Regions from separate parts of the Mesorhizobium sp. M1322 genome, predicted to be linked through region 1. Evidence: predicted binding sites of a transcription regulator. Region 1 holds the regulator's gene; each other region holds the start of a gene.

What was found. Region 1 encodes LexA, which represses DNA repair genes until DNA is damaged. Its sites were predicted from a motif close to TGTTCNNNNTGTGTTCNG; they were not measured.
Region 2: a site for LexA is predicted at 3,170-3,187, ahead of uvrA (excinuclease ABC subunit UvrA). Genes of this name have one in related genera too.
Region 3: a site for LexA is predicted at 1,491-1,508, ahead of NKH12_RS03635 (ImuA family protein). Genes of this name have one in related genera too.

What each region holds. Positions count from the first base shown of each region.
Region 1 covers NZ_JAMYLP010000027.1:13,955-18,952, reverse strand. Annotated here, with positions in the region: gene NKH12_RS12870 (ComEC/Rec2 family competence protein) at 1-1,367, shown strand, start outside; gene lexA (transcriptional repressor LexA) at 1,361-2,098, opposite strand; gene NKH12_RS12860 (molybdopterin molybdotransferase MoeA) at 2,203-3,408, opposite strand; gene moaC (cyclic pyranopterin monophosphate synthase MoaC) at 3,408-3,905, opposite strand; gene trpC (indole-3-glycerol phosphate synthase TrpC) at 3,972-4,823, opposite strand; gene trpD (anthranilate phosphoribosyltransferase) at 4,828-4,998, opposite strand, start outside.
Region 2 covers NZ_JAMYLP010000133.1:2,252-7,249, forward strand. Annotated here, with positions in the region: gene NKH12_RS28435 (hypothetical protein) at 1-65, opposite strand, end outside; gene uvrA (excinuclease ABC subunit UvrA) at 100-3,021, opposite strand; gene NKH12_RS28445 (hypothetical protein) at 3,792-4,013, opposite strand; gene NKH12_RS28450 (ATP-dependent Clp protease proteolytic subunit) at 4,179-4,784, opposite strand; gene NKH12_RS28455 (SRPBCC family protein) at 4,806-4,998, opposite strand, start outside.
Region 3 covers NZ_JAMYLP010000005.1:117,579-122,576, forward strand. Annotated here, with positions in the region: gene NKH12_RS03620 (HpcH/HpaI aldolase/citrate lyase family protein) at 1-538, shown strand, start outside; gene NKH12_RS03625 (DUF1737 domain-containing protein) at 565-771, shown strand; gene NKH12_RS03630 (metallopeptidase family protein) at 935-1,357, opposite strand; gene NKH12_RS03635 (ImuA family protein) at 1,532-2,560, shown strand; gene NKH12_RS03640 (DUF6504 family protein) at 2,502-3,977, shown strand; gene NKH12_RS03645 (error-prone DNA polymerase) at 3,974-4,998, shown strand, end outside.

The DNA of each region.
Region 1 (4,998 bases):
TGTTTCCCGATTTTTCGTCACGCCGGCCGGTCAAAAAATATGCGGCTGCTGCCGCACTCCTTTCCATCGCGGCCTATCTCATTTTTTCCGGTATCGTGGTCGCGGCTGAGCGCAGCTTCATCATGCTGGCGGTAATGCTTGTTGCCGTGCTGTTCGACCGGGCGGCACTCACCATGCGCAATCTGGCGATTTCTGCCATCGCCGTCATCGTCGTGTCGCCGCACGAGGTGGTCGGCCCAAGCTTCCAGATGTCCTTCGCCGCGACTGCTGCTCTCGTGGGTGCCTATGCCGGCTGGTCCGACTATCGTGCCGACAAGGCCACGGCGCCGCCACAGCGACGGTCACCGGTCGTTTTCGTCACGCGGAAACTCGCCGCTGGGACAGGCACCATCGCAATGACCTCCATCATTGCCGGCACCGCCACCGCGCTCTTCGCCATTTGGCACTTCCAGCGCGTCTCGCCGCTTAGCCTGTTCGCCAATCTGGCGGTCATGCCGATCGTAACGGTCGTCATGTTCCTGGCCGTCCTCAGCGCCTTGGCAATGCCTTTCGGCTTCGACGGACCTTTCCTCTACATGATGGGCAAGGGGCTGACGGCCATGATCGCAATATCGGGATGGATTTCCGAGCGTTCGCCGGTCGATGCAGTCGGACTTATTTCGTTGCAATCGGTGCTGCTGGTGACGGTCGCCCTGGTCATCGCCACGATGGCGACGACATGGTTGCGGCTTGCGGCACTTCCCTTTGCGCTTGCCGGCCTGCTGACGATTTCCGAGACGCGCACGCCCGACGTGCTGATCTCGGAGGATGCGCATCTGGTGGCGTTGCCGATCGGCGGCGGCGAATTGGCCGTCAACCGGGTGCGCTCGAACGAATTCACCACCGACAACTGGAAACATGCGCTGGTTTCAGCGACCATTGTCGAGCCCGAGACATTCGAAAAAGGAGACGTGCGGTTCGACATCGCCGACCCGGCCGACCTGCCGCCGGGAGCGCCCTTCTACTGCACTGCCGGCCTGTGCCTCGCCCGGCATCCGTCCGGCGCGATCATCGCGCTCGCCGACAACCGCAAAACCGCGCGGTCAGCCTGTGCCTTTGCGGATCTGATCGTCATCGACGACGCCACAGCCTATTACAATCCCTGCCGCAATCCGCTGGTCCTCGTCGTCACCAAACGGCAGCTCGCTCGCATGGGCAGTGCCGCCGTCTTCTTCGATCCGCTATCGGCGACGACGCGCGCAGAAATCCGTTTTGCCGTCAGACAGCCCTATAGACCCTGGCATGAGCAGCGGAGATTTTCGCGCGAGGCGAAGGGCCTGCCGCCATACCGCAGGGCCGAGAAACCCAAAAAGCCTGCCGCTCAGTAACGCCGGATTAGTCCGACGAGCTTGCCTTGCACCTTGACCCGGTCCGGCCCGAAGATACGCGTTTCATAGGCCGGATTGGCGGCTTCAAGTGCGATCGAGGCGCCCTTACGGCGGAACCGCTTCAGCGTCGCTTCCTCCTCGTCGACCAAGGCGACGATGATCTCGCCAGGCTGGGCGGTGTCGGCGTTGCGGATGATGACCGTGTCGCCGTCGAAAATGCCGGCCTCGATCATCGAATCACCCTTGACCTCCAGCGCGTAGTGCGTGCCGCCGGTGATCATGTCCGGCGGCACCGAGATCGAATGCGTCTGGTGCTGGATCGCATCGATCGGTACACCGGCAGCGATGCGGCCCATCACCGGGATGGAGACGGTGGCAACGACGTCGTCATCATTGCCGGCCGCAGGCATGCGTGAAGGCGCCGGCTTGATCTGTCGCCCGAGGCTGCCCTGCCCAAGGCTGCCCTGAATGACGCTCGGCGAGAATTTGCGCGCCGCATTGAGGCCGGGCGCGATCGAATCGGGCAGGCGCAGCACCTCCAGCGCGCGGGCGCGGTTGGGCAGGCGGCGAATGAAGCCGCGCTCCTCCAGCGCCGTGATCAGCCGATGGATTCCCGACTTGGAGGCGAGGTCGAGCGCTTCCTTCATCTCGTCGAACGAGGGCGGAATGCCGCTTTCCTTCAGCCGCTCGTGGATGAACATCAGCAGTTCGTGTTGTTTGCGTGTCAGCATCGCGACCCCCAACAGAATCAGAAAAACAAACCCAGAACAAACACTATCTGTTCCAGTTGTGTTCCGCAACCGTTTAAAGTTTAATGAATGTGTTGACGTTTTGTTCAGCGTAGCATCAGCACGCTGCAGGCGGCGCCCGTCGCGGCTGGGGGAGCGAATGGCTCGCGCACGATCAGCCCGTTGGCGTCGGCCAGCATTTTGAGCATCGAGGAATCCTGGATGCCGAACGGGGTCGCCAGCAGCGTGCCGGCTTCTTCACTCACCACGGCGCGTACATAGTCCTGCCTGAGATCGTTGGCCGGCATGGCAGCGCCGAGCCGCGCCTGACGCATGTCCTGCCGGAAGGCGCGGCCGCCGAGGCGCGCAAGCAGCGGCTTCAGAAAGAGCTGCGTGCAGACCAGGCTCGCCACCGGATTGCCAGGCAGGCCGATGCAGCGGATGTCACCCAGCCGCCCGAACATCAGCGGCTTGCCGGGCCGCATGGCGATTTTCCAGAAATCGAGCGTCATGCCTTCGCCGGTCAGCACGTCATGGACTAGGTCATGGTCGCCGACCGAGGCGCCGCCCAGCGTGACGATGACGTCGGCGCCTGCATCGACCGCTTGTTTCACCAGCGTGGCGATCGCCTCCTTGCGGTCGGGGGCGATGCCGAGATCGAGCGCGCTGGCGCCGACTGAGCGGGCAGCGGCGGCGACGCCATAAGCATTGGACGAGATGATCTGGTCGGGGCCAAGGTCGCTGCCTGGCGGCAGCAATTCGTCGCCGGTGGCGATGATAGCGACCAGCGGCCGTTTCACCACGCTGACCTGCGGATGGTTGGCCGACGCCGCCAGCGACAATGCCGCCGGATCAAGCAGGCGGCCTTTCTCCAGCAGCACGTCGCCCTTCGAGAAATCGAGCCCGAGGCGGCGGATGTTGCGGCCTTCAACCGTCGACGCGGTCACTTCGATGCTGCCGCCGCCGAGATCGCGGACATTCTCCTGGATAACGATGGTGTCGGCGCCTGCAGGAAGCGGGGCGCCGGTGAAGATGCGCACGGCCTGCGCCGGGCCGACTGTTCCGGCAAAGCCGCGTCCGGCCGGAGCCATGCCGATCACCGAAAGTTTCGCGGACACGGACGCGACATCCTCGGCCCGCACGGCATAGCCGTCCATGGCGGACGCGTTGAACGGCGGCTGGGTGCGGAGCGCCACGAGCGGCTCCGCCAGCACGCGGTTGGCGGCGTCCATCAGGGCGACGCTTTCAGCTTGCGAGGGCGCAGCATCTTCAAGCAGGCGCTCGAGCGCCTCGGCGACCGGAAGCAGCGCCATTATCGGCCTGCCTGTTGGGCGCCTACCTTGTAGTCGCCGGATTTGCCGCCGGTCTTTTCCACCAGCCTGATGCTGGAGATCACCATGGCGCGATCGACTGCCTTGGCCATATCGTAGATGGTGAGGCAAGCGACCGAGACGGCGGTCAGCGCTTCGATCTCGACGCCGGTCTTGCCGGTGACGCGGGCCAGCGCCGTGACCTTCAGGCCGGGCAGCGCCGCGTCCGGTTCGATGTCAACGGATACCTTGGTCAACAGCAGCGAATGGCAAAGCGGGATCAGTTCATGCGTCCTCTTGGCCGCCATGATGCCGGCGATGCGCGCCGTGCCCAACACGTCGCCCTTTTTGGCGTCGCCGTCGAGGATCATCTTCAGCGTTTCGGGTCTCATCGAGACAAGACCCTCGGCAATCGCCGTGCGGGTCGTCTCCGCCTTGTCGCCGACATCGACCATGTTGGCTTCGCCTTTCGCACCAAGATGGGTGAGGGCGGCCGTCATCGTCAGGTCACCTTCGAGCGACGTGCGTCCGTTTGGACGCACCAAGTACGCTCCAATACTTTGAATCTATGCATCGTGCTCTCCGAAAATCGATTCCGATTTTCGGGCCGATGCATCGGCGGGCGCCTTGCCCGTCAAAAGCAGGCGCGTCGCAGTGGCCACGTCCTGTTGCCGCATCAGGCTCTCGCCGACGAGGAACGTACCGATGTCGCTCCGTTCCAGTCTGCGGCAGTCTTCGTGCGAGAAAATACCGCTCTCGCTGACCAGCAGGCGGTCGGCCGGCACCATCGTCGCCAGCCGCTCCGAGGTCTCGATGCTGGTTTCGAACGTCCGGAGATTGCGGTTGTTGATGCCGATCAGCCGTGATGACAGTTTCAGCGCGCGTTCCGTCTCGGCCTCGTCATGCACCTCGACCAGTGCGTCCATGCCGAGCTCGAAAGCCGTCGTTTCGAGTTCTCTGGCCACGGCGTCATCGACGCTCGCCATGATGATCAGGATGGCGTCCGCGCCCCACGCGCGGGCTTCGAACACCTGATAGGGATCGAACAAAAAATCTTTGCGCAACGCGGGCAATGTCACGGCGTTGCGCGCATCGGTGAGGAATTCAGGCGCACCCTGGAAGGACGGTGCGTCGGTCAGCACCGAAAGGCAGGCGGCGCCACCTTTAGCATAGGCCCTGGCCAGTGCCGGCGGATCGAAATCGGCGCGGATCAGGCCCTTGGACGGGCTCGCCTTCTTGACCTCGGCGATCAGCGCGAAACTCCCGGATTTGCGCTTGGCTTCAAGGGCCGAGAGAAAGCCGCGCGGCGCATCGGTGTCCTTCGCCCGCGCCTTGATCTCGGCAAGCGGCACGCGCGCCTTCGCCGCGGCGATCTCGTCGCGCTTGTAAGCTTCGATCTTGCGCAGGATATCAGACACGGCTCTATCCGTTCGAAATCTCGACCAGCTGGTCAAGCACTTTCAGCGCCCGGCCGCTGTCGATGGCTTGCGCCGCCGTCGCCATGCCATCGGCAAGCGTCGTTGCCTCGCCCGCCACCACCAGTCCGGCGCCGGCGTTCATCAGCACCGTATCACGAAAGGCGCCGGCAGCGCC
Region 2 (4,998 bases), on a different contig from region 1:
TAGGCAGCGTCGGTCAGCCGGACAACAGCGTCAAAATCACCGGCAAGCGCTCTTCTGATCTTCATTTGAAGGTTCTTCCAAACGCCAGCCAGTCCTCATTCACTCCGCCGCTTCGCGCTTGCCTCCGGGCCGCCGCTCCAGCAGTTCCCGCAGGAACTGGCCGGTGTAGCTGCGCTTCTCGCGGACGATATCCTCCGGCGTGCCGGATGCCACCAGCTCGCCGCCGCCGTCGCCGCCCTCGGGGCCGAGGTCGAGCACCCAGTCGGCGGTCTTGATGACTTCGAGATTGTGCTCGATGACGACCACCGTGTTGCCCTGGTCGACTAGCTCGTGCAGCACTTCGAGCAGCTTGGCGACGTCGTGGAAATGCAGGCCGGTGGTCGGCTCGTCGAGGATGTAGAGCGTCTTGCCGGTCGCCTTGCGCGACAGCTCCTTGGCGAGCTTGATGCGCTGCGCTTCGCCGCCCGACAACGTCGTCGCCTGCTGGCCGACATGGATGTAGCCGAGGCCGACCTGTTTCAGCGTTTCCAGCTTGTCGCGTACGCCCGGCACGGCGGCGAAGAAATCGACGCCTTCCTCGACCGTCATGTCGAGCACGTCGGCAATCGACTTGCCCTTGAACAACACGTCGAGCGTTTCGCGATTGTAGCGCTTGCCATGGCAGACGTCGCAGGTGACGTAGACGTCGGGCAGGAAGTGCATCTCGATCTTGATGACGCCGTCGCCCTGGCAGGCTTCGCAGCGGCCGCCCTTGACGTTGAACGAGAAGCGGCCGGGCTGATAGCCACGCGCCTTCGACTCCGGCAGGCCGGCGAACCAGTCGCGGATCGGCGTAAAGGCGCCGGTGTAGGTGGCGGGATTGGAGCGCGGCGTCCTTCCGATCGGCGACTGGTCGATATCGATGACCTTGTCGAGGAACTCAAGGCCCTCGATGCGGTCATGATCAGCCGGATGCTCGCGCGAACCCATGATCCGGCGCGACGCTGCTTTGAACAAGGTTTCGATCAGGAAGGTCGACTTGCCGCCGCCGGAGACGCCGGTGACGGCGGTGAAGGTGCCGAGCGGGATTTCGGCGGTAACGTTCTTCAGATTGTTGCCGCGCGCGCCGACGATCTTCAGGCGCCGGTTCTTCTTGGCCTCGCGCCGCACGGCCGGCGTCGCCACTTCGAGCTCGCCGGACAAATATTTGCCGGTGATCGAGGCGGGGCTCGCCATGATCTGCTGCGGCGTTCCCTGCGCGATGATGTGGCCGCCGTGAATGCCGGCGGCCGGGCCGATATCGACGACATAGTCGGCGTGCAGGATGGCGTCCTCGTCGTGCTCGACGACGATCACCGTGTTGCCGATGTCGCGCAGGTGCTTCAGCGTGTCGAGCAGGCGCGCATTGTCGCGCTGGTGCAGGCCGATCGACGGTTCGTCCAGCACATAGAGCACGCCGGTGAGGCCGGAGCCGATCTGCGAGGCCAGGCGAATGCGCTGGCTCTCGCCGCCCGACAGCGTGCCGGAATTGCGCGACAGCGTCAAATAGTCGAGCCCGACATCGTTGAGGAAGCGCAGCCGCTCGCGGATCTCCTTGAGCACGCGCACGGCGATCTCGTTCTGCTTGTCGCTGAGCGAGGCGGGCAGCTCGGTAAACCATTGGTCGGCCTTGCGGATCGACAGTTCGGTAATCTCGCCGATATGTTTGCCGGCGATCTTTACCGCAAGCGATTCCGGCTTCAGCCGGTAGCCGCGACAGGCCGGGCAAGGCGTGGCCGACATGAAGCGCTCGATCTCTTCGCGCATCCAGGCCGATTCGGTTTCCTTCCAGCGCCGCTCGAGATTGGGAATGACACCTTCGAAGGTCTTGGTCGTCTTGTATGAGCGCAGGCCGTCATCATACTGGAAGGTGACCTCGCGCTCGCCGGTGCCATGCAGGATGGCTTGCTTTGCCTCCTCGGTCAAATCCCGGAACTTGTCGCCGAGCTTGAAGCCATAGGCCTTGCCCAGCGCCTCGAGCGTCTGCACGTAATAAGGGGAAGTCGATTTCGCCCATGGGCTGACGGCGCCGGCACGCAGGGACAAATTGTCGTCGGGCACGATCAGGCTGGCGTCGATGGCGCGCTGGCTGCCGAGGCCGTCGCAGGTCGGGCAGGCGCCGAACGGGTTGTTGAAGGAGAACAGCCGCGGCTCGATCTCGGGAATGGTGAAGCCGGACACCGGGCAGGCGAACTTTTCCGAGAACAGGATGCGCTCATGCGTCTCGTTCTTCGACTTGTTGACCGAATCCTCGCCGGTCTGGCTGGGGTCGAGTGGCCGGTCGGCGAATTCGGCCACCGCCAGCCCGTCGGCCAGCTTCAGCGCGGTTTCGATGGAATCGGCAAGCCGCGTCGCCAGATCGCCGCGCACGACGATGCGGTCGACGACGACGTCGAGATCATGCTTGTATTTCTTGTCCAGCGCCGGCACGTCGGCGATTTCGTAAAAGACACCGTCGACCTTAACGCGCTGGAATCCCTTTTTCTGCAGCTCCAGCAGTTCCTTGCGGTATTCGCCTTTGCGTCCGCGCACCATCGGCGCCAGGATGAACAGCCGTGTGCCTTCCTCGACAGCCAGCACGCGGTCGACCATCTGCGACACGGTCTGGCTCTCGATCGGCAGGCCGGTTGCCGGCGAATAGGGGATGCCGACGCGCGCGAACAGCAGCCGCATGTAATCGTAGATCTCGGTAACGGTGCCGACTGTCGAACGTGGGTTCTTCGAGGTGGTCTTCTGCTCGATGGAGATGGCCGGCGACAGGCCGTCGATCTGATCGACGTCAGGCTTCTGCATCATTTCGAGGAATTGCCGCGCATAGGCCGACAGGCTTTCGACGTAGCGGCGCTGGCCCTCGGCATAGATGGTATCGAAGGCGAGCGACGACTTGCCTGACCCCGACAGGCCGGTCATGACGATCAGGCTGTCACGCGGCAGGTCGAGATCGACATTCTTCAGATTGTGTTCGCGCGCCCCGCGAATGGAAAGATATTTATGGTCGGCCATCGCCGGTCGCCGCCTCAGATCTGGAATCTCATGGGATGGCGGGTTGTCCCGACCATCCCCTATGTAGGTAGCTTCGCCACCTTTTCGAGAGATGCCACAACTCTCGACCAAAGCCTTTAACCGCCTTTCGCGCGGACGAGCAAGCGCAAAGAACAAAGACCGAACAAGCTCCTGACAAATGCGTCCATGTAATGCACAGCCGACGCCGCGCTGCTCAAAACGGATGCAAATTTCGGATTCGCCCCACAAGCGATCACATTTTTTGTAATCGGCTATCCAACGGTTGACGTCTCAGCCTCAGGGGGGCAGACTCCAAACGTCACCGAAGCCGGCCGTCTTTCGATGGCCTCGCCACCCAAGGTGGCCTGCGAGACGCCGCGGGCTTTTGCGATATGTGCTTCGGACGACGCCAGTCGCAATGACAGAAAAGGAGAGCAGAGGAATGACTCCACCGGACAGTCCCTTGAGGCTCCACGTGTCGCTGGAGCCGCGGCAGGCATAAGTGCCAGGGCTAGGCGTCTGCGCCGCCCGACAAACCGTGACCTGCCGATTCCCATAAAAATCAGAGACTACTAGTCGGATCGTCGGCTGAACGCCGCGAAGCATCCGAAATCAAAAGCCGGCAGTGTACTCCCGGCAAGTTTGGATTTTAGATCCAAAAAAAGCCCCGACCGTTTGCGGAAGCAGCGGCGGGGCTGTTCATTTCAGATGACCCGCAAGCGCACGAGTGCCTTGCGATTATGGCAGCGATGAAGGCCGGTGGACGTTTCCTATCGCCGGGGGACGTTGATCTCGCCGGCGCCGACATCGACGGTTATGCTGCCGGAAATCCTGACGTCCATATCGCCGATCTTGAACTGGCCGTCGCTGGGCACGGCATCGTCGGGTTCGGGAGCCGGCTTGGCGATGCGATAGTCATCGGCCACGCCGGGCAGCGTGCCGTTCTGCGAAGACGTTGAATTGTCTTGGGCGAACGCCGTGCCGGAGGTCATGGCCGCGACTGCAACACCGATGACTAGACTAGGCGGTTCAAACGGCTGCGTGAAATCTTGTCGAGCATCGGCGGACTATATCGCCGCGCCATGGTCGAGGCCAGACCGGTGGCGATCAAACTCGCCGAATGACTTGGCCGTCGTCGCTCATGAGCCGGCTATCTTTCACGCCGCCCTTTTACGGGTGTCAAAAACATGATCGACAAGCCCCCAAGTCTTTGCCTCCTTGGCAGTCATGAAATGGTCGCGGTCGAGCGTGCGTTCGACCTCTTCGAACGTGCGACCGCAATGGTGCGCGTAAAGCTCGGTCATCCGCCGCTTGGTCCTGAGAATGCCTTCGGCATGGCGCTGGATGTCGGAGGCCTGGCCCTGGAAACCGCCTGACGGCTGGTGCAGCAGGATGCTGGTGTTGGGCAGCGCGATGCGCCGGCCCGGCGTGCCCGCCATCAGCAGAAACGAGGCCATCGAGGCGGCAAAGCCCATGCAGACGGTCGATACCGGACTGCTTATATACTGCATCGTGTCGTAGATGGCGAAACCGCTGGTCACCACGCCGCCCGGCGAGTTGATGTAGAGCGAAATCTCCTTATCGGGATTGTCGGATTCCAGCGACAGAAGCTGGGCACAGACCAGCGCCGACACGCCATCGTCGATCGGGCCGTTGATGAAGACGATGCGCTCGCGCAGCAGCCGCGAAAAAATGTCGAAGGCGCGTTCGCCGCGGCTCGACTGCTCGATCACCATCGGCACCAGGTTGGCAAAACCGCTCATCGCTTTTCTCCGTTGTGCCGCTCAGGCCGCGCGCAGGAAGGGGCGGGGCGTGTTTGCGGCGATGGTCTGTCTGCGGCTGTGTGCGTTGAGCGAGAGCCGGCAACCGGCGCCTGCAACCGCAGGCGTAGCTACTCGCGCAAATCCGCCGTGGACGATGCGCAGATGCGTGCCGCCCGACACGGTGCGGTCGAGCGTGAAGGTGACGATACTGTCC
Region 3 (4,998 bases), on a different contig from region 1:
CAATTTTTCACCCGACGAGGTGAAACTATGGGCGATGATCGAAACGCCCAAGGCTCTGCTCAACATCGGACCGATTGCCGAGCTTGGCCGCGATCCGGCCTCGCGGCTGGTTTGTTTCGTTGCCGGAACGAATGATCTGGTCAAGGAGACCGGCACTCTCGCCACGCCCGACCGGCGCTATCTCACACCGTGGCTGATGCAGATGGTGCTCGCCGCGCGGGCCGGCGGTCTCGACCTGCTCGATGGTGTCTTTAACGATTTTCGCGATCTGGACGCTTTTGCGCGCGAATGCGGGGAGGCAGCCGCCATGGGGTTCGACGGCAAGTCGCTGATCCACCCGGCCCAGATCGATGCCGCGAACCGGGCCTTTGCACCTTCTGCCGAAGCCATGGCCGAGGCGCGCTCGGTGAAGGATGCCTTTGCGCTTGCCGGAAATGCTGGCAGGCAAGTCATTGCGCTGAATGGAAAAATGGTCGAACGGCTGCATCTGGCGCAGGCCGAAAAACTGCTGGCGAAGGCGGCCGCCATCGAGGCATGATTGGCAACTCACCACAGGAATGAAAAATGAAACTCTACCGTTTTCTGTCCGGTCCGGACGATTCCAGCTTCTGCCACAAGGTGACGGCGGCGCTGAACAAGGGCTGGCACCTGTTCGGCTCGCCGACCTACGCCTACGACAAGCAGACCAAGAGCATGCGCTGCGGCCAGGCCGTGGTGAAGGATATCGAGGGCCAGGAATACGGGCCCAGCACCAAGCTCAGCGATTGGTAGATTTTGCAAAGCTCCGACGCAGGGTGTGTTGAGATTCAGGTCAGGCCGCGCCGAGAATGGTGGTTTCCGAGAACCGGAGCGGAGCGTACTTTTGGGTACGTGAGCACCGGAAGCGCAGGAAACTACCGTTCGCAGGCCGGCATCACCTGAATATCAGCACAGCCTACTCGGCCGCCTCTTCGATCCGCTCCATATCATCGTCCGACAGGCCGAAATGATGGCCGATCTCGTGGATCAGCACATGGGTGACGATGTCGCCCAGCGTCTCTTCGTTCTCGGCCCAGTAGTCGAGGATGGCGCGGCGGTAGAGCGTGACGCGGTTCGGCCCCTCGCCGGTCTGCGGATTCCAGCGCTCGGCGATGCCGCGCCCTTCGAACAGGCCGAGCAGGTCGAAAGGCGTTTCCAGCGACAGATCGTCCATGATCTCGTCGGTCGGGAATTCGGCGATCTGGATGACGATCTCGCCGGTCAGCTTGCGAAATTCCTCCGGCAGATGGGCGTAAGCCTCCAGCGCCAGGAACTCCATTTCCTCCATCGACGGCGAAAGCTGGTCGTGCCAGGTGCGGGTCTTGTAGATGCGGGCCATGCTTTGTCCTTCTAATCCCGGCATATAGGCTTTCGAGCCGGGCTCGGCAAATAGCCGGGTTGCCGCCTGCGCGAGGACAGGAATGAATTCCTCATGACTCCGCTTGACTCTTCGATCGCCCTCTGGAATCCTAGAGAACATAACAGGAACAATTGTGAGTGGAAGCTGACCGTCATGGCGACAAGCGCCGTGGCGCGGGAGACTGTTTTTGCCCTGCGCCGCCAGATCGCGAAGATCGAGGGAACGCTGCCCGAGCGCCTGGAGGTGCCGGTCGGCGCAGCCCCCGTTGATGCGGATGTCACGCCCCAGAATCCAACAGCGAATCTAACAATCGTACGCCGCGGCCTCGCCGTGGCGCCGCCCGATGCGTTTCTGCGCACCGGCGCCGAAGGTCTCGATACTGCGCTCAGCGGCGGCCTGCCGAAGACGGCGCTGAGCGAGATCCATGGCGCCGCGACCCGCGATGCCGGGGCCGTCGCCGGCTTCGCCCTGTCGCTCGTCAGCCTGATCCTCAAACAGGGCCCGCGACTGCCGGTCCTGTGGATCGGCACCGCGGAGGTCTTCCGCGAGGCGGGCTTCCCCTATGCCAGAGGGCTTCATGCCGTTTTCGGCATCGAGCCGGAGCAATTGCTGTTTTCCGAGGCGCCAAGGCTCATCGACGCGCTGTGGATCGCCGAGGAAGCCGCCCGGATGACGGCGCTCGCCGCCGTCATCCTCGAAATCCGCGGCAGCCCGCAGCGGCTGGATCTCACCGCGACACGACGGCTGCACGCCCGGGCGCAGAATGCCGGCCGGCCGGTGTTCCTGCTGCGCCAGGCCGGCGAGGCCGAACCGACGGCGGCACCCGTCCGCCTCGTCCTGTCGGCAGCGCCGTCGGCACCACGCCAGACGATCGCCGGGCCGCTCGCCGGCTCGATCGGCCGTCCCGCCTTCACCGTCAGCATCGGCAAGAGCCGCACGGCCTTGCCGGGACAATTCACACTGGAGTGGAACCCCAATGAACGCAGTTTCGAGGAAAGAAGGGCCGGGCAAGAACGGGCAAAGAATCCTGTCCCTGTGGTTTCCGCATCTCGCCGCGGAAAGGATCCTGCGGCAGCGTCTGGGGCGGTCCTGGCGTTCCCGGCCGTCGGATCACCTGCCCCTGGTGATCAGCCATCGCCAGGGGAACGCGCAGCGCATCGCCGCCCTCGACGAGCGGGCTGAGGCGCTTCATCTGAAGCGCGGCATGGGCATAGCCGACGCGCGCGCCATGCATTCGTCGATCGACGTCGTGGAAGCCGATCCCGAGGCCGACCGCCGCCTGCTCGAGAGCCTCGCCGACTGGTGCGACCGCTATACCCCGCTGGTGGCGCTCGACGCAGCCGATGGCCTGTTTCTCGACGTCACCGGCTGCACCCATCTTTTCGGCGGCGAACGGTCGATGCTGGACGACATCCTGTCGCGCTTTTTCCATCAGGGTTTCGATGTCCGCGCCGGCCTTGCCGCCACACCTGGTGCAGCCTGGGCGGCGGCGCGGTTTGCCAGTGACCGCATCGTCCCCGGTGGCGAGGAGGAAGCGCTTCTCGCACCTTTGCCGCTGGCGGCGCTGCGCATCGAGCCTGATATCCGCGCCAGCCTGGAAAGCGTCGGCCTGCGCACGGCGGGCGCCGTCATGGCAGCACCGCGCGCGCCGCTCGCCCGCCGCTTCGGTGTCTCGCTGCTTTTGCGTCTCGACCAGGCGCTCGGCCGCCTCGACGAGGCGGTGTCGCCGCGCCTGCCGGTGGCGCCGCTTTCGGTCGAACGCCATCTCGCAGAACCGATCATGCTGACCGACGAAATAGAGCGGCTGGTGAAAATGCTGGCAACGACGTTGAAGGCGGACCTCGAGCGCCGCGGCGAGGGCGCAAGAAGGCTGGCGCTACTGCTTTTCCGCGTCGACGGCGCCGTCAGCCGCATCGCCGTCGGCACGTCGCGGCCCTTGCGCGAGCCGTTGCTGATCCAGAAATTGTTTCACGAAAGGCTTGCCGCGCTCGAACAGGACATCGATGCCGGCTATGGCTTCGATCTCGTGCGCCTCTCGGTCCTGTCGGCCGCGGCCTTCGACATGCAGCAGGCGGATCTCGCCGGCGAGACGCGCGATGACGGCGCCGACATCGCCCTTTTTGCCGACCGCATCCGCGCCCGACTCGGCGACAGCGCGGTTTTGAAACCGGTCGCCGTCGAGAGTCATCTGCCCGAGCGCGCCGTCGCCATGCTTCCCTATGCGGAAGCGCCGCAAAGGGTCTCTGCGCCGAAGCAGCCGGACAAGATACAGGACACTAGGCCTGTCGTGCGGCCGGAACGGCCGATCCGGCTGTTCCGCTCGCCCGAGCCGATCGAGGTGCCGGCCACCGAAATGCCTGAAGGACCGCCGCTGAACTTCCGCTGGCGGCGCGCGCTCTACCGGGTGGCGCGCGCCGAAGGGCCGGAACGCATCGCCCCGGAATGGTGGCGGGAGGCGGCGGGGCAGGAGGACGCGCCGACCCGGGATTATTTCCGCATCGAGGATAGCGACGGCCGCCGTTACTGGCTCTACCGCCAGGGTCTCTACGGCGCCTCTCAGGCCGCGCCGCGCTGGTTCATGCATGGGGTCTTCGCATGAACGCGCTGGCGGCCGTTCCCTATGCCGAATTCGGCATCCAGTCGAATTTCTCGTTCCTGCGCGGCGCCTCGAAGCCGGAGGAGCTGGTGGTCGCGGCAAAGTTCCTCGGATTTTCGTCGATCGGGCTTGCCGACCGCAACACGGTGGCCGGCGTCGTGCGCGCTTGGCAGCAGGCCAAGGTGGAAGGTCTTTCCTATCATCCCGGCTGCCGCCTGATTTTTTGCGATGGCACGCCTGATGTTCTCGCCTATCCGCAGCACCGCAAGGGCTGGGGCCATCTGTGCCGCATGCTGACGCAAGCCAATATGCGCGACGAAAGCGAGAAGGGCGCACCGCTTCTCTACCGCGACGACCTTTTCGAATGGGGCGATCTTATGTCTCTGGCAGTCCTGCCGGATCTCTCGGCGGGCGCCAATGATGATCTCACTTTGATTAGCCGGCTCAAGGATCGCTTCGGAAGGAACCTGCGGCTTGCCGTTTCGCCGGATTATCACGGCAACGACCGCTACCGTATAGAACAGGCGGCTGCCATGGCTGAGGCATCAGGCCTTCCGCTGATGGCGACCAACGACGTTCTTTACCATACGTCCGAACGGCGCCGGTTGCAGGACGTGCTGACGGCGATTCGCCTCAACGTGCCTATCGCTGAAGCGGGACTGGAACTGGCGGCCAATGCCGAGCGCCATTTGAAGCCGCCAATGGAAATGGCGCGGCTTTTCCGCAGGCATCCGCAAGCACTGGCGGAAACGCTGCGCTTTGCCGGCGAATTGAGCTTCTCACTCAGTGACCTCCAGTACAACTATCCCGACGAACCGACGGAATCGGGCCTCGGGCCACAGGCCGAGCTGGAAAGGCTGGCTCGAGAGGGAGCGGCGATACGGTACCCCTCAGGCGTTCCCGCCGATGTGACGAAGCGCATCCGGGAAGAGCTCGCTTTGATCGAGCGCCTGAATTACGCGCGCTATTTTCTGACTGTCTACGACATCGTCAAATTCGCCCGCAGCCAGGGCATACTCTGCCA